Regions from separate parts of the Paenibacillus sp. FSL R5-0908 genome, predicted to be linked through region 1. Evidence: riboswitches for the same ligand, from Rfam matches in the RefSeq annotation. Region 1 holds a riboswitch; each other region holds the start of a gene.
The links. Region 1 has a riboswitch for cyclic di-AMP ahead of MKZ09_RS03260 (hypothetical protein). Riboswitches for the same ligand answer to the same signal wherever they lie in the genome.
Positions count from the first base shown of each region.

Region 2: linked by a shared signal. The riboswitch ahead of MKZ09_RS28090 (TrkH family potassium uptake protein) and the one ahead of MKZ09_RS03260 (hypothetical protein) in region 1 are both predicted to bind cyclic di-AMP.
Region 3: linked by a shared signal. The riboswitch ahead of MKZ09_RS28550 (alpha/beta fold hydrolase) and the one ahead of MKZ09_RS03260 (hypothetical protein) in region 1 are both predicted to bind cyclic di-AMP.

Region 1 is NZ_JBBOUV010000001.1:698,982-703,203, forward strand. It holds gene MKZ09_RS03250 (hypothetical protein) at 1-325, opposite strand, end outside; gene MKZ09_RS03255 (hypothetical protein) at 340-894, opposite strand; cyclic di-AMP (ydaO/yuaA leader) riboswitch at 963-1,127, opposite strand; cyclic di-AMP (ydaO/yuaA leader) riboswitch at 1,547-1,736, shown strand; gene MKZ09_RS03260 (hypothetical protein) at 1,988-2,404, shown strand; gene kdpF (K(+)-transporting ATPase subunit F) at 2,531-2,608, shown strand; gene kdpA (potassium-transporting ATPase subunit KdpA) at 2,621-4,222, shown strand, end outside.
Region 2 is NZ_JBBOUV010000001.1:6,198,197-6,202,418, reverse strand. It holds gene MKZ09_RS28095 (CPBP family intramembrane glutamic endopeptidase) at 1-1,450, opposite strand, end outside; cyclic di-AMP (ydaO/yuaA leader) riboswitch at 1,771-1,948, shown strand; gene MKZ09_RS28090 (TrkH family potassium uptake protein) at 2,010-3,368, shown strand; gene MKZ09_RS28085 (potassium channel family protein) at 3,382-4,053, shown strand.
Region 3 is NZ_JBBOUV010000001.1:6,307,828-6,312,049, forward strand. It holds gene selD (selenide, water dikinase SelD) at 1-908, opposite strand, end outside; gene MKZ09_RS28550 (alpha/beta fold hydrolase) at 1,548-2,357, opposite strand; cyclic di-AMP (ydaO/yuaA leader) riboswitch at 2,463-2,649, opposite strand; partial or broken gene MKZ09_RS28555 (glyoxalase) at 2,973-3,068, shown strand; gene MKZ09_RS28560 (hypothetical protein) at 3,145-3,318, opposite strand; gene MKZ09_RS28565 (Nif3-like dinuclear metal center hexameric protein) at 3,403-4,197, opposite strand; gene MKZ09_RS28570 (alpha-glucuronidase family glycosyl hydrolase) at 4,222-4,222, opposite strand, start outside.

The sequences.
Region 1 (4,222 bases):
CCTGGAGCTTGGCCTTTAAATCCTGCAAAGCACCCTGAACTAGCTCAAGCTTAACCTGCTCCCAATCTGAACCTTCGCGGCGGACCTTATCCAGCGCTTCCTCAAGACGGCAATGACAGATAGCCCGTAAAAAAGAGCTCCATTTAATGAGATCGAAATTTTTGGTGTTGGCAGAGATCAGACAAGCCCCCCAGCTGCATCCTCCCTTACAAGTGAGCTTCAGAATACCATAACGGCAGCCTTCAGCCCCTTCCATTCCATAGTGGATAGGCTCGGGTTCATCCAATACAAATACTTCAATGCGGGATAGTCTGCGCTGGTCCATAGTAGGGTTCCTCCTTAGATTTCCAAAAGCTTTAAGTCAACATGATGAGTGACACTAGCCTTTTCTACACAAGCGAGCATTTCCATTTTATTCTCACAGACTGCGGTATGCTCTAACCATAGTCGGAACTTCTCTTTCCGTATAACAGATAGATGTAAGGGAAAGGTGCTGCGGGATCTCAAGACATACCAACCGGCGCTTACATCTTTCCAAGGCTCCTTGAAGGCTGTAAACCACGGGAGTTTTTGGTGCGATGACCAATCCTGCTGCTGCTGTTGTTCTCGAATTTTTTTATATATTTCATATACAATCTTAGAGTCTAAACAGTCTTTACAAGAAGAAGGTGTGCTGAACTGGCGAAGGGCTTGGATCTGGTTCTGGCCAAATGCATAGCCTACAATGTACCTGTGATTATTTTCTTCGAACCACAAGGCCCCGAAACAAACGTAATTTAGACTTATCGGCTCAAGCAGCCCTTGATGTATCCCTAAATAATAGTGCTTCAAAACATTCACCCCATCCAGCGTGCTATCACCTAATAGGCTCAGGTAACGCAAAAACCGCAGCAAGAGGAGGACCTCTGCTGCGGTTTTGGATTACAGGCAGATATACCTGGGCCAAAGCGTGGCGGATCAAGGGTCTCTCTCTTTACGCTTACGAGGTTAGCTGTCGGATTCGGACGGTGAGAGTCGCCCTACCTATTGAGACTTACGCAGTCTCCTTTGGATTCACCCCAAGTAGGCCAGACGGCCTGATGGTTCCCCCGTTCCCTGCAAATGCAGGAACTCAGCGTTGATTGTTTTTCATGAATTAGATTCAACCCGAATCATACTCTTTTCAAGATTTTCTGTAAAAAACGGAAAATGTTCTTTTAGAGCAATTTTAACCATATCCTGCCGACTACGACTGAAAAATGAGGTAAATAGGTATTTATGGCGTGTTATCGCGCCTCTTTCTCGCTCAACCTCAGCTTCTTGCGTTTCTACCTATAAAGGGAATTTACAGTATTTTTGCTCTAAAAAGGTGAATAAAATCACATGGGTTATAGATAGCGATTAAACGCCCGAAACTCGAGTAAACAAGAGATATAGAGAGATTAGATATCAAGTAAGCGCTATCTAATGGGAAAATAGTTTTTAATTTGCATTATTTTGGCATCATTCAGGTTTTACAAGTCTTCGTGCATAAGAGTATGATTACTCCTGTTTCAACGACAATCGAATATTTGATCCGCTTAATTTCCGATAAGGAAAGCGGGGGAACCAACAATCGGCAGCCGATGTGAGAGTCGGAAGCCGATTATGGGGTGAATCCTGTAGAGGGTGCGAGTGAGCTCGCATCTATACAGGTAGGGCGACTCTCACCGCCCGAATCCGACAGCTAACCTCGTAAGCGTATGGAGAGAGGATGAGTGCAATGTGACCGCTAGCGAGCCACAGAGGAGATCCTTTGTGGCTTTTTGCTGTGCTCTTAGAAGCAAAGCATTTATGGAGGCCTCCCCTAAGAGGTCGCTAAATTCATCATTAGCGGTATTTGTTAGGCAGCGTCTAATGACGTGACACAACCGAGCTTTAGGTTGTGCCCGAAAATGACGATAGGTCAACATCCTTTCGGAGATTTTCGTTGCCTCCTTGTTGTAAATGAGCAGGAGGAGAAAAAAAGATGACGGATCAGAATGAATATGTGCTTGTATGTGCGCCTACAAAGGCGGGAGAACATTTCATTAAACTTCTGAAGTTCAGGGGTATTAAGATGGCGGGATTAACCAACAATGTGGCTGAGAAAGCTTTACTTGAGGAGCTCGGGATTGAGCAGGTTATTCTAGTGGATACTCGCCATCAAAGCACTTGGTTTCGCCCGTCGTTCCCGGTAGGCAGGGTATATCTGTTTGAGAGCAGCTTTCCGCTTTGCTGCCGCTATATCCAGATGTGCCGTACCTGGACGACACAGCCAATTTTTGTGATTACAAGTTCAATAAATCCTAGATTGGTCTATAAAAGACTTGGTGCGAGCTATGTAATCTATTCCCATAGTGGTGATGCTGATTTTCTAATCGATAGATCACCTCATCAAGGATAATGGAAGGAGTGCGGAAGATATGATGGATCTGTATATGGTGGCTTCGTTAGCTGTAATTTACGGGTTGTTTTATGGCTTTATGCGCTGGTGCGCAGGTGTAGTTGAGGATACGGGGAGGGATAAGCTGTGATTCTAGTAATCGCTGTTACCCTACTGTTGTTTATATATCTGGTTTACGCGTTGATTCATCCTGAGAAATTTTAAGGAGGGGCATTCATGGGCATTTTGCAAATAGTCGTCGTAATTGTAATTCTCATCTTGCTGGTCAAGCCGATGGGGACGTATTTATATCATGTATTTTCTAACGAACCGAATCGTACGGATCGCTGGTTTGCAGGCACAGAGAAAGGTATTTATAAGCTGATCGGCCTGAAAAAACGGGACGGAATGTCCTGGAAGAAGTATGCACTCAGCTTTGTTTTAACTAATATCGTACTGGTTGCTTTCAGTTATATTTTCCTAAGATTACAGCGGGGATTGCCGCTGAACCCGAATGGAATTGCCGATATGGAACAGACGCTTTCATTCAATACGGTGATCAGCTTTATGACCAATACGAACCTGCAGCATTATAGCGGGGAGACGGGGCTATCGTATTTTTCACAAATGGCAGTCATCACGATGATGATGTTCACGTCTGCAGCGAGCGGATTTTCTGTTGCGGTTGCTTTTGTCAGAGGGATTACAGGACAGAAATCAGTCGGGAACTTTTTCGAGGACTTTGTAAAAGCACATATTCGTGTATTCATTCCATTAGCTCTGCTAGTTTCATTGGTGCTGGTAGGATTGCATGTGCCACAAACGCTCAAGCCATCGCTTGAGGTCACTACACTCGAAGGGCAGACGCAACAAATCGCTATCGGTCCAGTCGCTTCTTTGGAATCAATTAAACACTTAGGTACGAATGGTGGCGGCTTCTTCGGAGCCAATTCAGCGCATCCTTTTGAGAACCCTAATCCACTTACGAACGTTCTGGAGATTCTCTCTATGTGGATGCTGCCAGCCTCTTTGCCATATATGTACGGATTGTTTGCTAAGAACAAACGTCAGGGCTGGGTGATTTTCACAGCAATGATGACCTTGTTCGTTCTGCTGCTGGGATTGAATTATTATGCGGAAACTAAAGGCAATCCCGCTATTAATGCGCTGGGGATCGAGTCTTCGCAAGGCAGCATGGAAGGTAAAGAGGTGCGTTTTGGGATCCCGCAATCTTCGCTGTTCACTTCGGTAACAACGGCAGCTACGACAGGTAGTGTTAACAATATGCATGATACGCTGACACCGCTGGGTGGCATTACCCCTCTGGCCCTAATGATGCTCAATAACGTCTTCGGGGGAAAAGGTGTCGGATTAATCAATATGCTGATGTATGCCATCATGGGCGTCTTCTTATGTGGATTAATGGTCGGCAGAACACCAGAGTTTCTCGGGCGAAAGATAGAAGCCAAGGAGATGAAGCTGATTGCGATTGCCATCCTTGTGCATCCGTTCATTATCCTTGTACCAACAGCAGGTGCGTTCTTAACGGACTTGGGCAACGGCTCCATTACGAATCCCGGATTCCATGGACTTAGCCAAGTGTTATATGAATATGTCTCTTCTGCCGCGAACAATGGTTCAGGATTTGAAGGGCTTGCGGACAACACCACCTTTTGGAATGTTACAACTGGGATCGTAATGCTGCTTGGCCGTTATGTCTCTATAATCGCGATGCTGGCAGTTGCAGGTTCACTGATCCAGAAGAAGCCAGTTCCTGAGACGATTGGCACATTCCGCACAGACAATGGTCTGTTTACCGGAATTCTGATTGGTACCGTA
Region 2 (4,222 bases), 5.5 Mb from region 1:
GCCCGATTACGGTCAGCTCAATGGGACGGGAGCTGATGGGATAGATCGGATATAACGTATGGCCAAACGCCCAAACCAGTGTGGTGATCAAGCAAGCAACAAAAGTGTTCCGGAATACCTTTTTCAGCATAGGAATTCCGAAAAAGCGATAAATGGCTTCCTCAGATAAACCAGCGAGCCATGCGACGATAGGCAAAAGCCAAGCATATCTCATGTTATAAGGAGATTGGGTGGCGTCTGTAGTGGACCAATTGTGCAAGGTAAACGATAATATGATGAACATAACCGTCTGCACCCCTAGCAGAACGAAAGCCCAGATGTATCCAGCCCGGATACTATCCAATACATATTGTCCATAGCCGGGCTCTTTGGCGCGGGGCCAAGGGTTCATGCCTTCCTCTTTTCGCCATAGGCCATTGCCGCCCACTAAAGAGAAGTAGAGCAAGGAGGACATCAGCAGGCTGTACAAGGCATAAATGATAAACATAATGACAGAGGTAATCTGTGCTTCTAGCCCTTCGCCCGTAGATTCAGGCAGCATATTATAGGTGCTGATCATCATGATTACAAAATAGGCTGAGCTCAGGAATACTCCACGTTTAAAGGAAGTGTGCTCTCTTCTAAGAATACTGTAGACGAGTGCCAGAATTCCTAAAATCAGTGTGGGTATACCGTAACCGAATAATGTTAGCTTTTCCGCTAAAGAAGTCTGTCCTTGTACGTAGGAGGTATGCCAAGCCGGTGCAGTGAAGCCGGCATTAAAGCTGGATACCTGCTCTCCACTGAAATCAAAATAATAGTGCAATAAGGATTCGCCGACCTGAACAGTACTATCCGTATACACTAGCCCATGGCTTCCTGTATTCGATTCAATTTGTAGCTTGGCAGGATTTACTTCCCATTCCTGAAGCCAAGGACGAGCAAGATTCTCCTTCTGCGCTAGAGTGAGGTCAGCTCCCTTGTCCTCTTTTGCACCAACGGAAGCGATGCCTGACCCCTCTTCAGAGGCAACTTTTGCAGCCTTTGAGAAAGCGACAATCTTACCGTTATACATATTGAGGTCAACAATGATTTGCGGCTCTTGCTCCGCTGACGGAGTAAGCGTTGCACGAAAGACATCAAAAGGATATTTTTGATCCAATTTTTTCTTGGTGTAGTCCTCCACAAGCTTCTCGCGAGACATATAACCATAAAAGGAAGAGTCCGTCTCGTAAAGTACATTCCATTGATCGTTTGGTGCTTCGGTGTAGTTGAGCTTTTGTTCTGCAAATAATATGGCTTGGTCACGGGCTTCTGCCTTGCTAATGACGGTGGTATCTTCACCTGTAGGGCTACTAAGCAGTGAAGGGGAAATCTGAAACATAATAAATAGAATAAGACCGATAATGCCCGAGATGATGAGCCTCTTGGAGAGGGCACGTTGCTGTAAGGGCTGGCCGACGGGATTCATGTAACGCCTCCTTGTTATGTACTGACAATGTTATGTTCCATTATAGTATTAGTGCCTGGTTGGTTACAAAAAACATTATATGTTCTTTTTATGGGTAATAGAGATAGTATAGAATAGCCATGTGAATTTATACCATGAATTTTATCGTGTTCATTTCAGCATGAATGGTGAGAATCGGTGTAATTGCAGGGAAAACACGGAAAAGTGATGAGAAAAGGCACTCCTTTTGATGCAGTCTCTTTAAACCGCATTTTTTCATGTGAATGAGCATTAATTGTGTCTTTGTGAATTCACTAAATAACGTATATAATTTGTATGCAATTGTATAGTAGCCGAATTTCTGGTGAAAACGGGGGAACCATAAGAAGTGATGAAAAGTGGAGTGTACACGATAAATGGCACTTTCATCAGGGGTGAATTTCGTTCTAGGAACGAATAGGGCAGCCTGCATAGTCCGAATCCGTCAGCTAACCTCGTAGGCTAATTTACTGCAGGAACCAAGTCAGCATTGGTTTTCCAGTGCTTTTTTTGTTGGAATTTTTGATAAGAAGGTGAGCAAATGGCTTCACAGTTTCGTAGGATTTCTGAATTTAAGTTTCTAAAGCTCTCGCCGCCGCAGATACTGGTGCTGGGTTTTGCATCGATTATTTTGATAGGGGCCTTGCTGCTTATGCTCCCCATCTCAAGCACAAGCGGGAATTCCGTGAAATTTATTGATGCATTATTTACTTCAACTTCGGCAACCTGTGTAACAGGGCTTGTTGTGCTGGATACCGGAACTTCGTTCACGATTTTTGGGAAAACCGTAATTATGATCCTAATCCAGATCGGCGGCTTAGGTTTTATGACCATGGCCACTCTATTTTCACTGGTGTTAAAGCGTAAAATATCTTTGCGGGACAGGCTAATCCTACAGGAAGCCATGAATCAAGGCTCTATGGAAGGAATTGTGCGACTGATCCGGAGAGTCCTTATATATTCTCTTGTCATAGAAGGCTGTGCCGCTTTGCTGCTGTCTATTCGCTGGGCTTTTGATATGCCGTTGGGAAAAGCGATTTATTATGGCATATTTCATGCGGTGTCTATGTTTAATAATGCGGGGTTCGATATTTTTGGGGATTTTCGCAGTTTAACTGATTACGTATATGATCCGCTTGTGAATATTATTGTGATGTTTCTGATTGTCTCCGGCGGGATTGGTTTTATTGTAATGTCAGATCTGGTGGAGTTTCGGGTAACCCGCAGGCTGTCTCTACATAGTAAAGTTGTCCTGTCCACCAGTACAGGGCTGATTCTGATCGGAGCTCTGGTTATTTTTATATTCGAGTTTACTAACACTCGTACCCTGGGTTCACTGAATTTTGGCGGTAAAATATTATCGGCCTTCTTTCAATCCGTTTCTCCCCGTACGGCTGGCGCGAACACAGTTGATATTGCTGGACTTCGGCAGGCTACACAATTTTTTATAGTGATTCTTATGTTTATTGGTGCTTCTCCGGGCTCAACGGGCGGCGGGATCAAGACAACAACCTTTACGATGATGATTGGTGCTGTAATTGCTATGCTGCGTGGACGGGAAGATGTTGTGTTGTTCCGTTATCGGCTGGCTCAGGAGCGCATCTACAAGGCATTAACGATCACGCTGCTGGCTTTGTTGTTAATCGCCTCTGTGTCGATGATACTCTCCACAACTGAAGACAGTAATTTCTTGGCAATCTTGTTTGAGACGACCTCCGCCTTTGCTACGGTAGGACTGACTATGGGGCTAACTCCGGAACTGTCAGCGATCGGTAAGATTCTACTCTGTCTGACGATGTTTGCAGGTCGGCTAGGTCCACTAACCTTAGCGTATGCACTCGGTCCCAAACAGGGTAAACCATTGTATAAGTATCCGGAAGGTAAAATAATTATTGGATAGGAGTTAATTAGAAATGAAAGCACAGCAATTTGTAGTAATCGGCTTAGGTCGCTTCGGTTCAAGCCTGGCGCTTGAGCTGATGGAAATGGGCTACGAGGTGCTCGGCATTGACCACCATGAAGAACGCGTGGAGGAAATGAGCGATCAGTTGACGCATACGGTAGTAGCAGATGCTACAGATGAGGGGATTATGCGCTCGCTTGGTGTACGGAACTTTGATTGTGGGATTGTTGCGATTGGTGACAATATGGAGAGAAGCATTCTGGCGGCCATTTTGTTGAAGGAGATTGGAGTCAAGCAAGTGGTGGCTAAGGCAATCTCCATCCTTCATGGCCGCGCACTGTCGCGGCTGGGGGTTGATCGGGTTATTTTTCCGGAGCGGGATATGGGGATTCGTGTGGCACACCAGCTGGTGACGCCCAATTTGCTGGATTATATTGAACTGTCCAAGGATTATAAAATTGTCGAGCTGACCGTACCGTCCTGCATGAACGGCAGAAGCTTGTCTGATTTAAACACAAGAGCTAAATATGGCTGCAGTATTGTTGCCCTAAATAGGGAAAGTGGAATAATCGTCGCTCCAACTGCCCATGATTATTTGAGTGAAGGCGATGTTATGGTACTCATTGGTCCTAATGAAAGTATTGACCGTTTTGAGAGTGAAGTTGTGAACCAAGAATCATAGGAAAAGAAGCTGACTCAAAAGTAGTGAATTCTACTTGGGGGCAGCTTCTTTTTTATGGAGTAAAGAGTAGGAAACGTAATGGATTTTACTATGCCATATGACTATAGACCACGCGTAGTGTTCTAAGATATTGGTTTGGGCGGTGGATGATTTGTTAGGTGTGATATTC
Region 3 (4,222 bases), 5.6 Mb from region 1:
GCGTCACATAGAATATAGCGGCTTAGTTGGTCCATCTCTTCCGGATAAAGAATACTGCCTTCCAAATGGGCAAAGTTATTCTTAGTGCCTCCTGGAACAAATCCCTGCTCCGCAAGCTCTCTTACTCTTGGCAGCATCGGTACATCGCCTTGACGAATAATCAGTCCGCGGTTACTTCCTTTTGCCATTTCCGAGGCATGTCCCAGTAGCCCAAATCCGGTAACATCTGTACAAGCATGTACATCATAAGGCTCCATGATTTCAGCCGCTTTTTTATTCAAAGTAGACATTACTGTCGTGAGGCGTGTGGTTTCTTCAGGAGATAGCTGATCCTTTTTAATGGAAGTTGTTAAGATCCCCACTCCGATAGGCTTCGTTAAAATCAGCTTGTCTCCCACCTTGGCGCCCGCATTCGTTCTTACTTTGTCAGGATGCACAAGGCCCGTAACGGCCAATCCGAATTTGGGCTCTTTATCGTCGATGGAATGTCCGCCCACAAGAGTAGCTCCTGCTTCCTGTACTTTATCCGCCGCGCCGCGCAAAATATCACCAAGAACGCTTTTATCTAAAACAGAAATAGGAAAAGCCACAATATTAAGCACCGTAAGCGGCTTTCCACCCATCGCATAAATATCACTTAATGCATTGGCTGCTGCAATTTGACCAAATGAATAGGGATCATCCACGATCGGCGTGAAAAAATCAACAGTTTGCACTAACGCTAATTCATCACTTAAACGATACACCCCTGCATCATCACTAGTATCAAGACCTACAAGTAGATCCGGGTTAGGAACAGTTGGTGGCAGACTACGAATAACCTGCATGAGATCGGCGGGACCGATTTTGCAGCCGCAGCCCCCTTTTGAAGATAATGAAGTCAGTTTTATGGTTTCAGCTTGAGACATCATGACTCAGCTCCTTTGGTATGAATTATCTTAATCTTACACGAGTAGATCGCATTGCACAAAATGCAAGAGTTGCAGATGCGTTGCTTATTACACCTCTCTCTATACACTTACCTTCACTACTTAGGGTCTACTGTTCTTCCCACGTCGGGTGAGCTATATTTGGTGCTGTGGTAGGGTAGGTACATTAAGTGGCGTTCTAGCTACAATATGCTTGTAAATGTTCAACATCCACCGGTTGGTAAAATACTAAAGGCTGGCTCATTCGTAGATTTCACTACTGATGAGCCAGCCTTTAGTTAGATATCCATTATATTAGGGAAATCCTCCCTAATATTCATCGATAATCGCTTTAAAATGAGGTTTTTAGGGAATTTCTCCCTAAAAATTCATGCAAATACCCATTTATGGCTAAAAGCATCCTATTATTAGGGAAGTTTTCCCTAATTCACGTTCTAGGAGCCATAATCTCCTTCATTTTAGGGAGGATTTCCCTAATCTACGTTCTAGGAGCCATGCTGTCGATCATTTTAGGGAGGATTTCCCTAAAGTTCTTCCCAGAAGGACGTCCCACAGCCAGCTCATCTCCTGGCTATGGGACGCCTATTTTCTCACTTAAACGCTTCGCTTGTAAAGGGATCAACTAATCTGCTGACTGCCCTGCTGCTTCTCCAAGAAACGCTGAAGAATCGCATTGAATTGCTCCGGCTGGCACAGATTACTTGGATCTAATGCGTTCGGAATAATCGCCAACTGCGCCTGTGGCAGCTGAGACACCATTTCCTTCATACAATTCACTCCAAATTCATTAAAGTCCCCTACAATACATAAAGCGGGACGTTTAAAAGCCTTTAAACACCTGGTGTAATCAACATGGCTCGTGGCCAGCCTTTGCCGGTATAGCTCACGGGGACGTTTGTCCAGCAGCCCTCTTCTAATCTCATTGTAGGCCAGACTCCAGCGCTCTCGGTACATCATCCGAATCGAAGGCAACACCAGCTCGCTTGGGAGATAATACATTAGTAAACTGCAATATGCTGCCATAGTTTGTATTTTCCCTACTATTGTTGATCCGTGAGTCCTACAAAAGCTATCCGCGACAACAATGGCTTTTACACGCTCAGGATATTGTTTGGCAATATGCTGAACGACTAAGCCACCATAAGCGATTCCTACAAAAACTGCTTCACGGATACCTAGGTCATTCAACAGCATAATTAGATCCAGACATTGCGTCTCAATAATCTCATGTGGGGCCTCCAGCAGTTTACCAGACTTGCCATTCCCCCGTAAATCGCACAAAATCACTTTATATTTATCGGAAAAATACTCCAGCTGTGGTTTGAACATACTGTGTGTTAATCCATGTCCATGGATAAACACAACCGGAGTGCCAGTTCCATTGATTTCATAATAGAGCGAAGTTCCGTTCAGTTTAGCGATAGGCAAAGGTAACACCTCTTTCATAATAAATTCTACGACTATATCTGCTTAAAAACGCAGCAAAAAACCACAGAGGGATTCTCTGTGGCTATTCATCACTAAACACGCCATTCATCCTCTCTCCATACGCTTACGAGGTTAGCTGTCGGATTCGGGCAGTGAGAGTTGCCCTACCTGTAGGGATGCATATTATGCACCCGGAACAGGATTCACCCCATAACCAGTGCCGACTCTCACATCGGCTGCCAGTTGTTGGTTCCCCCGCTTTCCAGAAACGGAAATTAAGCGGATTGCTTATGTAATTGTAAATTTAAGATAATTGTCAGTTCTGAGATGAATCATACTCTTGTAAGGTTTGCTTGTAAAGGAGGGCTCTGGTCAAAATAATGTTGAAAGCAATGCTTTTCATTTCATATTAAGCATACTCTTCATTTTCTCTTTCGTTTGCTCTTGTTTACTCGTTTTCTTTAGAAAAACAGCTCTGAAGCAAGCGAAAATAGGAGTAATTCACCAGTACTTTCCTATTTAATAAGAAACGACAATCTCCAATAAAAATGAATACTAAAATCGTCCTTTCAATGGAGGCATGAAATGAGGGTCAAACGAATCATCACCAATATTGGGCCAGTTTCTAAACCTTGGGGTGTTCGTCGTTTCTATGTCCGCGATCCGTTTGGCAAGCTTGTTAATATTATTTCACATGAACAGCACGAATGATTTCATAAAAAAGAAAAAAGCTAAGCAGAATCAGAGATATTCCCTGTCCACTTAGCTCCCTTTTACAATACTATGGCTACAAAAGATCGGCGTTTTTCAATGCATGCTCCCAGCTTGGAAAAAAGAACAGCGCACTTCTCATAAGCTCTGGGTCGCTTTGCTTTACTTGTTTTTTACTGATCGAGCTTCCGTCGCTTTGCAGCTTTTTGATCCGACTTAATACTTCATCAGCCTCCAAAGGAATTTCCATTGAAACACTCCTTTCTCAGTGACCTGTTTCCCTTCATTTTCTCCATAATATGTTTATTTATTCCGTACTCTTAATTTCCCCAGATTAAACCATCTGATAGATGGGTTGTTCAGCAATGAACCGGGTAGGAAGCATGGGATATTTGTCTGCTAAGATTTCAGCTAAATATTTCATTCCCGGCGCTTCACTCTCCGCATGACCTAACATGATGAGTGCTTTAGATCTGCCTTGGTGCCCTGCATCCCGCACATATTCCGGAGTCTCCCACTCTGGTCCCTCTCCAGCGATAATTAAATCAAGATTGTGATCATTAAAAAGCGGAATAGCCATCGTCCCGCCTCCTCTGTAACCTACTAATATCCCTACGCGTTTGCAGGACAGAGACAGGTCACCAGCAGCGCGTACATAAGAGATGCCTAGCTTACTTTTAATATACTGAGCAGCTTCCATTACAGTCATAGCAGGAATAGTGAGAATCGTAGCAGCCGCTTGCTGCTCTTCCACATAGTCTGACCAATCCAGCTCTCGCAGCAAACCAATCATAATCCCATCTGGCTCTTGCCGATGCCAATAATCATGATAACGAAAAATAGCTATTGGGGAATGTCCGATCAGACTTTTTTTCGCATGATAAACTGGATCACCTTCTAACCACTCGCTCGCTGCATAATGGCTATAAAATACACCTTCATGCGTGATCAGCAAATTGGCTCCTAACGCTATTGCTTGCTCCACAATATTTTGCGTGGCAGAAAAGGCCGTAATAATCCCTGTGACTTCAGTTTCCGGTTCCCCTGGGTTCAAAATATCCACAGTGCCTTCTACCTGCTCCACAGTTCCCATTAAATCTTCCAAAATCGCTCTAATCGTGAGGTTCACTATCATCATCCCTCGAATCGAAATC